2 regions of the Nocardioides secundeburneus genome follow, and region 1 is predicted to be linked to the other one. Evidence: riboswitches for the same ligand, from Rfam matches in the RefSeq annotation. Region 1 holds a riboswitch; the other holds the start of a gene.
What was found. A riboswitch is a leader RNA that binds a small molecule or an ion and turns the genes downstream of it on or off. The one in region 1 is predicted to bind cobalamin.
Positions count from the first base shown of each region.

Region 2: it holds a riboswitch for cobalamin, as region 1 does, so the genes downstream of both, ABFT23_RS10810 (FecCD family ABC transporter permease) here and ABFT23_RS17520 (nitrite reductase) in region 1, are expected to answer to the same signal.

Region 1 is NZ_JBDUUE010000006.1:250,536-256,320, reverse strand. It holds gene cbiE (precorrin-6y C5,15-methyltransferase (decarboxylating) subunit CbiE) at 1-390, shown strand, start outside; gene ABFT23_RS17535 (cobalt-precorrin-4/precorrin-4 C(11)-methyltransferase) at 387-1,133, shown strand; gene cobJ (precorrin-3B C(17)-methyltransferase) at 1,146-2,630, opposite strand; gene ABFT23_RS17525 (precorrin-8X methylmutase) at 2,627-3,295, opposite strand; gene ABFT23_RS17520 (nitrite reductase) at 3,292-4,065, opposite strand; cobalamin riboswitch at 4,178-4,319, opposite strand; gene ABFT23_RS17515 ((2Fe-2S)-binding protein) at 4,355-4,975, opposite strand; gene ABFT23_RS17510 (DUF1800 domain-containing protein) at 5,153-5,785, shown strand, end outside.
Region 2 is NZ_JBDUUE010000003.1:542,618-548,402, forward strand. It holds gene ABFT23_RS10795 (Wzz/FepE/Etk N-terminal domain-containing protein) at 3-1,286, opposite strand; gene ABFT23_RS10800 (hypothetical protein) at 1,541-2,320, shown strand; gene ABFT23_RS10805 (ATP synthase F0 subunit B) at 2,346-3,314, opposite strand; cobalamin riboswitch at 3,498-3,681, shown strand; gene ABFT23_RS10810 (FecCD family ABC transporter permease) at 3,826-4,848, shown strand; gene ABFT23_RS10815 (ABC transporter ATP-binding protein) at 4,845-5,639, shown strand; gene ABFT23_RS10820 (ABC transporter substrate-binding protein) at 5,636-5,785, shown strand, end outside.

The DNA.
Region 1 (5,785 bases):
GCCGACGCCGTCGAGCGCGACCCGGCCCGCGCCGACCGGATCGCCCGCAACGCCGACGCGCTCGGCGTCCCGCGGCTCGACGTGCACCGCGGCGACGCCCTCGACGTCGCCGCCCGGCTGCCCGGCCCGCACGCGGTCTTCGTCGGCGGGGGAGCGACGGCGCCCGGGCTCCTCGACCTGTGCCGCGACCGCCTGCGCCCCGGCGGGCGGCTCGTCGTCCACGGCGTCACGCTCGAGACCGAGCAGGTGCTGGCCGGTGCCTACGCCGAGCACGGTGGCGAGCTGACCCGGCACGCCGTCGAGACCGCCGCGCCCATCGGCACGTTCACCGGCTGGACCCCGGCGCGTGCCGTCACCCAGTGGTCCTGGACCAAGGAGCATCGATCGTGACCGTGCACTTCGTCGGGGCCGGCCCCGGCGCCGCCGACCTCCTCACGCTGCGCGCCGCGCGGCTGGTCTCCGAGGCCGACGTGGTGCTCTTCCCGGGCACCTACCTCGAGGACGGCGTGCTCGAGCACTGCCGCGACGGCGCGGTGCTCGTCGACACCCAGGACCTCGACCTCGACGGCATCGTCGCCACGATCGTGGAGGCCCACGCCGAGGGGCAGGGCGTCGTCCGGCTGACGTCGGGCGACCCGTCAGTCTACTCGGCGCTGACCGAGCAGACCCGCCGCCTCGACGACGCCGGCGTGCCGTGGGACGTCGTCCCCGGGGTCGCGGCCTACGCCGCCGCGGCCGCCGTCGTCGGGCGCGAGCTCACCGTGCCGCTGGTGGCTCAGTCGGTCGTGATCACCCGCCCGCAGGCCCGCTCGACCGAGATGCCGGCGGGGGAGTCGCTCGAGGCCTTCGCCCGCACCGGCGCCACGCTCGCGCTGCACCTCGGCATCACGCGCACCCGCGAGCTCATGACCGACCTCGCGCCGCACTACGGCGACGGGTGCCCGGTCGTCGTCGTCCACCGGGCCTCGCAGCCGGGTGAGCAGGTGCTGGTCGGCACCGTCAACGACATCGCCGACCAGGTCGAGGAGGCCGGGCTGCGCCAGGCCGCGGTCATCCTCGTGGGGCCGGCGCTCGGTCGGGGCGGCGGCGACTCGTGGCTCTACTCGGCCACCCGCGACCGGCAGCCTCGCTGATCGACGACGGGATCAGCGACGGGTCGCGCGGCTGGTCCAGACGCGACCGGACGGGCTGGTCCTCGTCCCCGACGAGCCGATGATCAGCAGGCACTTCATGTCGACGGCGGCCGCGTCGAGGTCGGCGAGGGTGGTGACGGTGATCGACTCCTCGGCGCGGCCGACGTCGCGGCCGACGATCACCGGGCGGTCGGCGGGCAGCTCCTCGAGCAGGATCTTCTGGGCCTCGACGACCTGCTCGGTGCGCGAGCGCGAGGCCGGGTTGTAGATCGCGAGCACCAGGTCGGCGGTCGCGATCGAGCGCAGGCGCTGCTCGATGACCTCCCACGGCTTGAGCCGGTCGGAGAGGCTGACGACGGCGAAGTCGCCGCCGATCGGGGCGCCGGCGCGGGCCGCCACCGCCTGCACCGCGCTGAGGCCGGGCAGCACGCGCACGTCGACGTCGGGGAACTCGTCGGCCACCTCGAACACCGCGGCCGCCATGCCGAACACGCCGGCGTCGCCGCCGGAGACGACCGCCACCCGCTCGCCGGCCCGCGCGAGCCGCAGCGCGTCACGGGCGCGGTCGACCTCGACCGTGTTGCCCGAGGCGTGCCGGGTCAGGCCGGGGCGCTGGGGCACCCGTTTGACGTAGGGCGCGTAGCCGACGACGTGGTCGACCTCGGCGAGCGCCTGGGCGACCTCGGGCGTCAGCCAGCCGTCGGGACCGGGGCCGAGGCCGACGACGAGCAGCTCCGCGGCGGTGGGCGCGTCGGCCGGCTCGACCACGGCGGCACGCGGCCCCGTGTCGCCCGGCACCACGATCAGCGAGAAGTACGGCACCGTGTCGGGGTCGACGTCGGCGACCGGCAGCCACCGCTCGCCGGGGGCCGAGGCCCTCTCGACGTACAGCGCGCCGTCGAGGCGGCCCGCGGCCTCGATCGCCCGGCGCACGGCCGGGAAGGTGCGACCCAGCTTCATGATGATCGCGCCGTCGGTGTCGGCGAGCCGACGGGCGAGCTCGGGCTCGGGCAGGGTGCCGGGCAGCACGGTGAGCACGTCGGTCTGGCGCACCAGCGGGGAGGCGACCGCGGCGGTGGCGGCCGCGAACGCGGGGACGCCGGGCACCACCTCGGTCGGGAAGCGCTCGGCCAGCCGGTCGTGCATGTACATCGCCGAGCCGTAGAACATCGGGTCGCCCTCGGCCAGCAGGACGACGTCGCGGCCGGCCTCGAGGTGCGCGGCCAACCGTGCCGCCGAGGTCTCGTAGAACTCCGCCATCGCGCCGGCGTAGCCGCCCGGGTGGTCGGTGGTGCCGGTGGTCACCGGGTAGCGCAGCTCCTCCTCGACGACGCCGGCGGGGATGAGGTCGGCGGCGATGCGTCGCGCGTGGGAGGTCGTGCGCGTGCCGGCGTGGTAGGCGACGACGTCGGCGGCACCGATGAGACGCGCGGCCTTGAGGGTGATCAGCTCCGGGTCGCCGGGCCCGATGCCGACGCAGGTCAGCCGGCCGCTCATGCCTCGCTCACCGAGGCCAGGGCGTTGACCGCCGACGACGTCATGGCCGAGCCGCCGCGGCGTCCGCGCACGGTGACGAACGGGACGTCGACGCCGTGGGTGTCGGCGAGCGCGGCCAGCGCCTCCTTCGACTCCGCGGCGCCGATGAACCCCACGGGGCAGCCGATGATCGCGGCCGGTCGCGGGGCGCCGTCGACCAGCATCTCCATCAGGTGGAACAGCGCGGTGGGCGCGTTGCCGATGGCGACGACCGCCCCCTCGAGGTGGGGCTCCCACAGCGAGACCGCGGCCGCGCTGCGGGTCGTGGCCCACTGCTGCGCCAGTGCCGGCACCCGCTCGTCGTTGAGGAAGCACATGACCTCGTTGCCGGCCGGCAGCCGTCCGGCGGTGATGCCGACGGCGACCATGCGGGCGTCGGTGATCACCGGCGCGCCAGCGGCCAGGGCGGCGCGGCCGGCCTCGCCGAGGCGCGGGTGGACGACGAGGTCGCGCACCAGGTCGACCTGGCCGCTGCCGTGGATCATCCGGACGGCGACCTGCTCGGCCCCGGCCGGGATGCTGCTGAGGTCGGCCTCGGCCCGGATGGTGGCGAACGAGTCGGCGTAGATCGCCGGGCCGGTGGCGACGTAGTCGAAGCGGCGCGTCGGTGGCGTCGGTGAGGTCACGGGAGCAGGTCCGTCCTGATCAGGGAGTGCCAGGGCGTGACCAGGACCGGCCCGCCCGTCGAGGTCGCGAGCGCGACGTGGTCGGGGGAGAGCACGCCGTCCGGAGCCGTGAGGACGGCGTCGCCGGCGGCGGGCCCGGTGCGCGGGCTCGTGCGCGGGTCGGGCTCGCGCACCGCGGCGAGCGGCGTCGCGAGCTCGTCGACGTGCCAGGGCGCGTCGACGCCGTCGCCACGGACGTCGAGGAAGCGGTGCGCGAGGCCGAGCAGGGCCTGCGGCGCGTCGGCGAGCGGGACGACGTCGCCCCACCCGGCCCCGAGCCGCAGCTGGGCGGTGGCGTCGTCGAGGGCCATCAGCCCGAGGTCGGTCGGCCGTCCGACGACGTCACCGCGACCGTCGTCCAGGGTGACCAGGAAGCGTCCGGGCAGACCGGCCGCGCGGGGGTCGGCGAGCACGAGCGCGTCGAGCGCGGCCACGACGGGGCGCAGGTCGGCGCGCCCGCCGACCCGGCCGGTGAGCGGGGACACGACGACGTTGCGGGCCTGGTCGTGCGCCCGGCTGGGCAGCAGGCCCAGCGCCTCCACGGCGCGCAGGAACGGCTCGCCGTGCTCGACCCCGCGCAGCTGCAGGTTGGCGCGCGAGGTGAGGTGGAGGTCGCCGTCGCCGAAGGTGGCGGCGACCTCGGCGAGACCGTCGAGCGTCGCGGCGGCCAGCTCGCCGCCGGGCACGCGGAGCCGGACCAGTGCGCCGTCGTCGGCCGGCCACGGGCGCACGACGCCGGGGCAACGGTCTCGTCTGGTGCGGGGCACAGGGCTCCTGGGAGGTCTGCGGCCTCCACGCGTCGGCCGGTCACGACCTCGCGGCGGTCGGCCGCAAGGGCCAGCAGGTCTTCGGACTCGGGATCGCACCGACCGTGGACGCCTTCCCAGGTCTTGCGACCCAGTGGCTGCTGCTCCCACTCGGAGCCAGCCGTCCTGCCGATCACCCTCACCGCTGCGCGTCAGTCCCGGAGTCGCACCGGATTCCCGCGCTGGCGGCCCGACGATAGCAATCCGGCCCCTCTCACGGTCGTGCGGGCACGACGTCGAACACGCAGTCGCCGCACAGGCCGGCGTTCGAGGCGAGGTAGAACAGGCAGCAGGTACGCCGGCGCGCCGTGCCGTCGGGGCGCACGTCGAGCTCGCCGGCGAAGCCCGGCCCGGCCAGCAGGCGGTCGACGACCGGTCGCGCCCGGGGCAGGTGGTGCACCCGGGGGACGGCGTGCAGGCTCGCGGCGGCGTTGCCCCACAGCAGCCGCGGCGCGAGGGGGACGGCGTCGACCAGTGGCTCGAGCACGCTGCGCACCGCGGCGTCGAGGTCGTCGTCGGTCGCGTCGGTTCGGCCCCGCGGCTCGTGGACGCCGAGCGTGACCGCGCCGTCGTCGTGCCGGGCGACGAGGCAGCCGGGGTCGACCAGGACGCCGTCGGCGGCGTAGGGCACGACGCTCACCGACCAGAAGCGCGACGCCACGCCCATCACGACGGCCGACCAGCCGACGCGGGCCGGGGCGTCGCCCAGGCGGCGGCACACGGCCCGGGCGAGGTCGGCGAGGTCGAGGTCGACCAGCGGCACGTAGCGCTCGTCGGGCTCGAGGTCAGGCTCCCAGACCAGGATCCGGCGCAGCGCTCGGGTCGGGTCGGTCATGGCGTCCGTCACGCTACCCATCAGCCGTCCGTCGGCGGCGGTGGCCCCACCCGGGTGGTCATGCATGTCCGATCGGACATTTGTGTCCCAGGGGTGTTGGAGGCCCGGCCGGAGGGTGGCCAGGATGGGGGCTCCCCCACGCCTCCCCCGGAGGCCTCCATCCCCCCTGGAGAACCGGTGATCGACGCACCCCCCACGCCGACGGCCCCTGCGCCGACCGCTGTTCCTGCCGACCGCCCGACCGAGGAGTCGGCACGCCGCCGGTTCCTCACGCGCGGCCTCGTGGCGGGCATCGCCGCCCTCGCCGTGTCGTCGGGCGTCGACGGTGGCGGGGCCGACGCCGCCACGGCGGACCGGAAGGCGAGCGCCCGGCGGCGCCACGCCAAGCGGTGCCGGCACTGGCACCGCTGCGCCAAGCACCAGGGCCACACCTGCCGGCGGCTGCACCGGTGCAAGCACCGCTTCCACCGGGCCGCCCCCAGCACGCCCAGCACCCCCAACACCCCGAGCACGCCCAGCACCCCGACGACGCCGGCACCCCCCACGCCGACGACGCCGACTCCCGAGACGCCCACGACGCCGGCACCCCCCACGCCGACGACCCCGACCACCCCGACGACCCCGACCACCCCGACGACGCCCGAGCCCGACCCTGCGTTCGCGTCGTCGCCGATCCCGACCGCGGCCTCGCTGCACCTGGGCAACCGCTTCACCTACGCCATGACTCCCGCGCTGCACGCCCAGATGCGCGCGGCCGGCAGCCCCGAGGCCTGGCTCGCCCGCCAGCTCGAGCCGGCCGCCGTCGCCGAC
Region 2 (5,785 bases), on a different contig from region 1:
GGTCAGGCCGCGACCCGGTCGGCACGTTCGGCCCGTTCGGCCCGGTGGCCGACCAGGACGACGCCGAGCAGCCGCGCCCCGGCGGCCCGCACCCGGGCGCTGTGCGCCCGCAGCGAGGCCACCGGGACGGTGCCCTCGGGCACGGCGAGCAGCATCGAGCCACCGGCCGCCAGCACGCGTGCGTCGTCACTGCCGTCGAGCGGCGGCGCCAGCACGATGACGACGTCGGCGATGCGGCGGGCCGCGGCACGCACGTCGGCCCAACCGGACTCGACGAGCGTCTCGCCGGAGCGGCCCGGCCCGCCGGCCGCGAGCACCCGCAACCCGTCGACGGGGCCGTCGACGAGCGCCTCGTCCAGCGGGTGGCCGCCGAGCACCTCGCGGAGACCGGTGCGGTGGACGGCCAGGGGCTGGTCGGACCGGTCGTCGAGGCGACCGTCGACGAGGAGCACGCGCCGTCCGACGTCGGCCAGCGCGACCGCGAGGTTGGCGCCCAGCCACACGTTGATCTCGCCGCCGCCGATACCGGCCACGACCACGACGTCGACCGGGTCCCGGTCGTGCTCGACCTCGACGGACAGGCGGAGCCGGCGGAAGTCGTCGGCCGCGCTGGTGCCCGGGCGGAGCGCCGGGAGTGCCGTGAGGTCGCGCGGCGGCGACACGTGGCCCAGCAGCGGCGAGCCGGCGGCGTCCTCGGCGACCCAGCCGTCGTCGACCGTGGAGCGGCGCCGGTCGCGGACGACGGCGCCGAGGCACGACAGCACGACGGCGAGTCCGAGCGCGATCGCACCCACCACCAGCAGGTCGGGCTGGGAGTAGGTCATCGGGGCACGCGCCGTGCTGGTGGTCGTGAAGAGGAAGCTGTCGCCCGACGGGGTGACGAGGGGCAGCTGGGCCGCCGCCAGGTTGGCCATCTCGGCGGCGACGTCGGGGTCGGAGTCGGTGGCCACGACCTCGACCAGGACGGTGCCCCGGACCCAGGTCCCGTCGAGGTGGCGGCGCAGGTCGCCGATCGTCCGCGGTGCGGACAGCTCGGCCTGGACGGCGTCGGCGACGGCGCGCGACCCGACCAGCTCGGCCATCGTGCCGCGGAGGGCGTCGAGGTCGCCGACGGCCACGTCGACGTCGGCGGACGGATTCTGGACGGCCGACACGGTCGCCGTGGCGGTGTAGGTCTTCGGTGCCACGAGCAGGCCGAGGGCGAGCAGCCCGCCGGTCGTGGCGAAGACGGCGAGCACGAGCCAGCGTTGGCGCCACAAGGCACCCGAGACGTCCTGCGGTTCCACGCATCCCCCCATAGGTGCGGAGGGCCGACCAGAACCTTGTTTCTATCGTGAACCCCCACCGGTGAGCCTAGTCAGCGCCGGCCGCTACCACGGTTCGCCACCGACGGCGGGGAAACGTTGGCACGTCGACTTGCCAGCGACGAGGGGCACGAGCACGATCCACGACCCTCACCGGTCACGAGGCCGGGCCGACTACGATGCGGGCACCCGGGCCCGGCGACCGCCGGGTCGCGGCGCGGACGGGGGGCTCGACGATGAGACGCTCCGGCTCGCGCCTGCTCGTGGTGCTCCTCACCGGACTCGTCGTCGGACCGGTCACCGTCCTGCTGCCCGGTTGCTCGCTCGTGGACGACCAGCGCGACGGCACCGAGCGCCCCGGACCCGCCGATCCGGCACCGAGCCTGGTCGAGACACGCGAATGGGCCGCGAACGACGGCCTCGTCTCGGTGGTCCTGCGCAACACCGCCGACCGGGTGCTGCGCCGGGCCCAGGCCGAGGCCACCGTGGTGACGGCCGGCTCGGTCACGACGACGGTCGCCGGACCGTGCTGCACGGTGGCCGACGTGCCCCCCGGCGCCGACTACGCGTTCTCGTTCCGCCTGCCCACCGACGTGCGCGTCGACGACCTGCAGGTCGGCTACCGCGACGTCGTCTGGTCGACGGCCGGCAGCGACGGCAGCCCGCGGCTCGCCGTGCAGCTGGACAGCGTCTTCGCCAACGCGGTGGGCGCGGTGGTGGTGGCCGACGTGACGGCGGACGGCGCCCCGGTCGACAGCGCCGTCGTGCAGGCCGTCGTCGACGATGCCGAGGGCGACCTCGTCGCGATCGTGTCGGGGACCTGGTCGTGCTTCCTGCCCGGGCGGCCCCGCAGGATCTGGATGCAGCTCTACGCCACGCTGCCGGTGGGCAGCACCGTGCGCACGGTCACCGCGTTCGCACGACCGACCGCGCGCGCGGGCGGCGACGCCAACCTGCAGACCTCCTGCGACCCCGCCGCCGCCCGCGCCCAGGGCGCCTCAGGCCCACCGGGCTGAGCGCCGGTCGGGGCCGGCGTCGAGGTCAGCGCGTGGGCGTCGACCGGAACAACCAGCCGAGCGGACGCGCCTCGTCGTCGTGGTCGTCGTGATCGCCGTGGTCGTCGGCCCCACGCCGCCGGTCGTCGGACACCTCGGCCATCTCGACGACCTCGGCCGCGGTCATCTCGACCGCCGGGTACGTCTCGGCGTCGTGCCCGACGGTCTCCGGCTCGACGTCGTCGAGCATCGAACGACGCTGACCCGAGGAGCTCACGAGCCGGACCGACGCCCACTGCTCGGGCTCGACGGGCTCGACGGGCTCGACGGGCTCGTCCGTTCGGACGACGTCGGCGTCCTCGAGCGGAGGCTCGTGGTCGGCCCCGTCGTCGACGTCGACGTCGGACTCGACGAGATCGTCGACGGCACGCAGCGACACCTCGGGACGACGTCGGGGAGCGTCGGGACGGGAGGCCTCGGTGACCTCGTGGCTCGGGGCGTCGTCAGGGAGCGAGACCTGGTCGACGAGGGAGACGCCGAGCCACGAGGCGTCGTCGAGTGAGACCAGCGCCCGCTCGATCGCCGCCTCCAGCGCCGGGATGCTCGTCGCGAGGTCGTCGCGGCGTTCGGCGATGGCCTGGGTGAGGCCGGCGAGGTCGCCCGTGAGGCGCTCGCGGGCCTCCTGGCGGGCCCAGGCGTCGTACTGGGCGGCGTCGGCGTGGGCCTCGGCCAGCAGGTTCTCGGCCTCGACACGGGCCTGGGTGACGATGCCGATCGCCTGCTCGCGGGCCTGCTCGACCATGGCGCGGGCCTCGGCCTCGGCCTGCTCCTCGACGCCGGCGGCCGCGAGGCGCGCCGTCTCGATCAGGCTCGTCGCCTCGGCGACGGCTGCGGCCCGGATCTCCCCGGCCTCGGCCAGCTCGATCTCGACCTCGCGTCTCATGACGAGCGCCTCGTGGAGCACCGAGGCGCCGACGACGGCGTCGCTACGGAGGTGGGGCGGCGTGTCGGGCATCGAACCTCGGCTCGTGGGCGGCGGCTGTACGAGGGCACGACGAACCGCCCCCCGCGATCCAGAGTACCCAGGACGCAACCCCGCAAACCTCCTGCGACGTTTCGCTCGTGTCAGCACGGTGTGAACGCTCGCTCGCGACCCGGCGAGACGTGGCCTCCCGGCCCGGGCCCGCTCGACCCACTGCTAGGTTCGCCCCGAGCCAGAACGCACCTACGGGTGCGCGGGAATCCGGTGTGAATCCGGAGCTGACGCGCAGCGGTGAGGGTGACTGGCAGGACGACGTACCACTGGGCCGCGCGACGGCCTGGGAAGGTGTCCTGCCGGGTCGAACCCGAGTCCGAAGACCGGCTGGCTCACTCCCAGCCGTCGGCCCCGCGTTCCGGGCCCTCACAGATCCGAGTGACCGATCGACACTCCAGGCCCGCGCCACGGCGCGCTCCCGACCCTGTTGTCCCGCCCCACCGACCCGGTCCCACCTCCCCCTCCCCGGCCCGAGCCCGGCTGGATCCGGCTGGGTGCCCTCTACACCTGCCTCGGCGCCGCCCTGGTCGTCTCGGTGGTCCTCTCGCTCGGGTTCGGGTCGGAGTCGTTGCAGCCGGCCGGTGTCGTCGAGGTCCTCCGTGAGCGTCTCCTGCACGCACGCCCAGGGCCGGACGACGTCTACGACACGATCGTGTGGGACCTGCGGGCGCCACGGGTGCTGCTGGCCGCCGTCGTCGGCGCCGGCCTCGCGGTCGCGGGGGCGGCGATGCAGACCCTGGTCCGCAACCCGCTCGCCGACCCCTACCTGCTCGGCGTCTCGGCCGGTGCCGGCGTGGGCGCCACCGCCGTGATCGCCTTCGGCGTCCTCGGGTCGCTGGGCGCGTGGGCGCTGTCCGCCGGAGCGCTGGTGGGCGCGCTGACGGCCGCGGTGCTGGTCTTCGGCATCTCGATCGCGCAGGGCGGGCTCACGCCGCTGCGGCTGGTGCTGACCGGCGTCGTCATGTCGTCGGCGTTCTCCTCGATCTCCAGCTTCCTGGTCTTCGTCGGCAACGAGCCGCGGGCCACCGAGTCGGTGCTGTTCTGGCTGTTGGGCTCGCTGGCCGGTGCGACCTGGGCGCAGCTGTTGCCCCCGGTCGTCGCCGTCGTCCTGGCCACCGCCGCGGCGCTCGCCCTGCACGGCTGGCTCGATGCGCTCACCACGGGTGACGACACGGCCGCGGCCGTCGGCGTGCCCGTGCGCGCCGTGCGCGTCGGGCTGTTCGTGCTCACCTCGGTGCTCGTCGGCATCCTCGTCGCGGTCTCGGGCGGCATCGGCTTCGTCGGGCTGGTGGTGCCCCACCTCGCACGCCTCGTCGTCGGGGCCGGCCACCGCGTGATGGTGCCGGTGGCCGCTCTCGCCGGAGCGGTGTTCCTCGTGTGGGTCGACGTCGTCGCCCGCACCGTCGTCAGCCCTCAGGAGATCCCGCTCAGCGTCGTCACCGGCCTGGTCGGGGCCCCGGTGTTCCTGCTCCTGCTCGGACGACGCCGCTACCGCTTCGGCGGTGAGGCGTGAGCGCCGCCCTCGCCGTGCGCGGGCTTTCGTGCGCCGTCGGCGGACGCACCGTGCTCGTCGACGTCGACCTCGAGGTCGCCCGCGGCGAGATGGTCGCCCTCGTGGGCGTCAACGGCTCCGGCAAGTCGACCCTGCTGCGCACCGTCGCCGGGCTGCTCACCCCGGTGCACGGCTCGGTGGCCGTCGGGGCGGACGACGTGCACACCCTCGGCGCCCGGGCGCGGGCCCGGCTCATGGCGTTCGTGGCCCAGGAGGAGCACCCGCCGGCCGACATGCGGGTGGTCGAGTACGTCGCCCTCGGGCGCCTGCCCTACCGGACACCGTGGGCCCGCGGGCACGACGACCGGGGCGCCGCGCTGCGCGCCCTCGCCTGGGTCGGGCTCGACGACGCCGCCGACCGGGCGTGCGCCGACCTGTCCGGCGGCGAGCGTCGGCGCGTCAGCCTGGCCCGCGGGCTCGCGCAGGACTGCGACCTCGTCGTGCTCGACGAGCCGACCAACCACCTCGACGTGCGCCACCAGCTCGACCTGCTGGCGTTGCTGCGCGCCAGCGGCCGCACCGTGGTCACCGCCATCCACGACCTGGCCCTCGCGGCCGCCCACTTCGACCGCGTCGTCGTGCTGCACGACGGCGTCGTCCACGCCAGCGGGACGCCGTCCGCCGCCCTGGCGCCCGACGTGATCGACCACGTCTTCGGCGTCCCCGCCGCCTACCTGATCGACGAGCACCACCGGACCCGACACCTCACCCTCGGCACCGGACGCCCGGTCGCCACGAAGGAGCACCGATGACCACCCGCTCGACCCTCGCCGTCCTCGCACTACCCCTGGCCGCCCTCGCCCTGGCCGCGTGCGGCGAGACCGTGCCCCGCAGCACCGACGACGGGGCCGCTGCCGAGACCGTCACCGTCGAGAACTGCGGCGCCGACCTGGTCGCC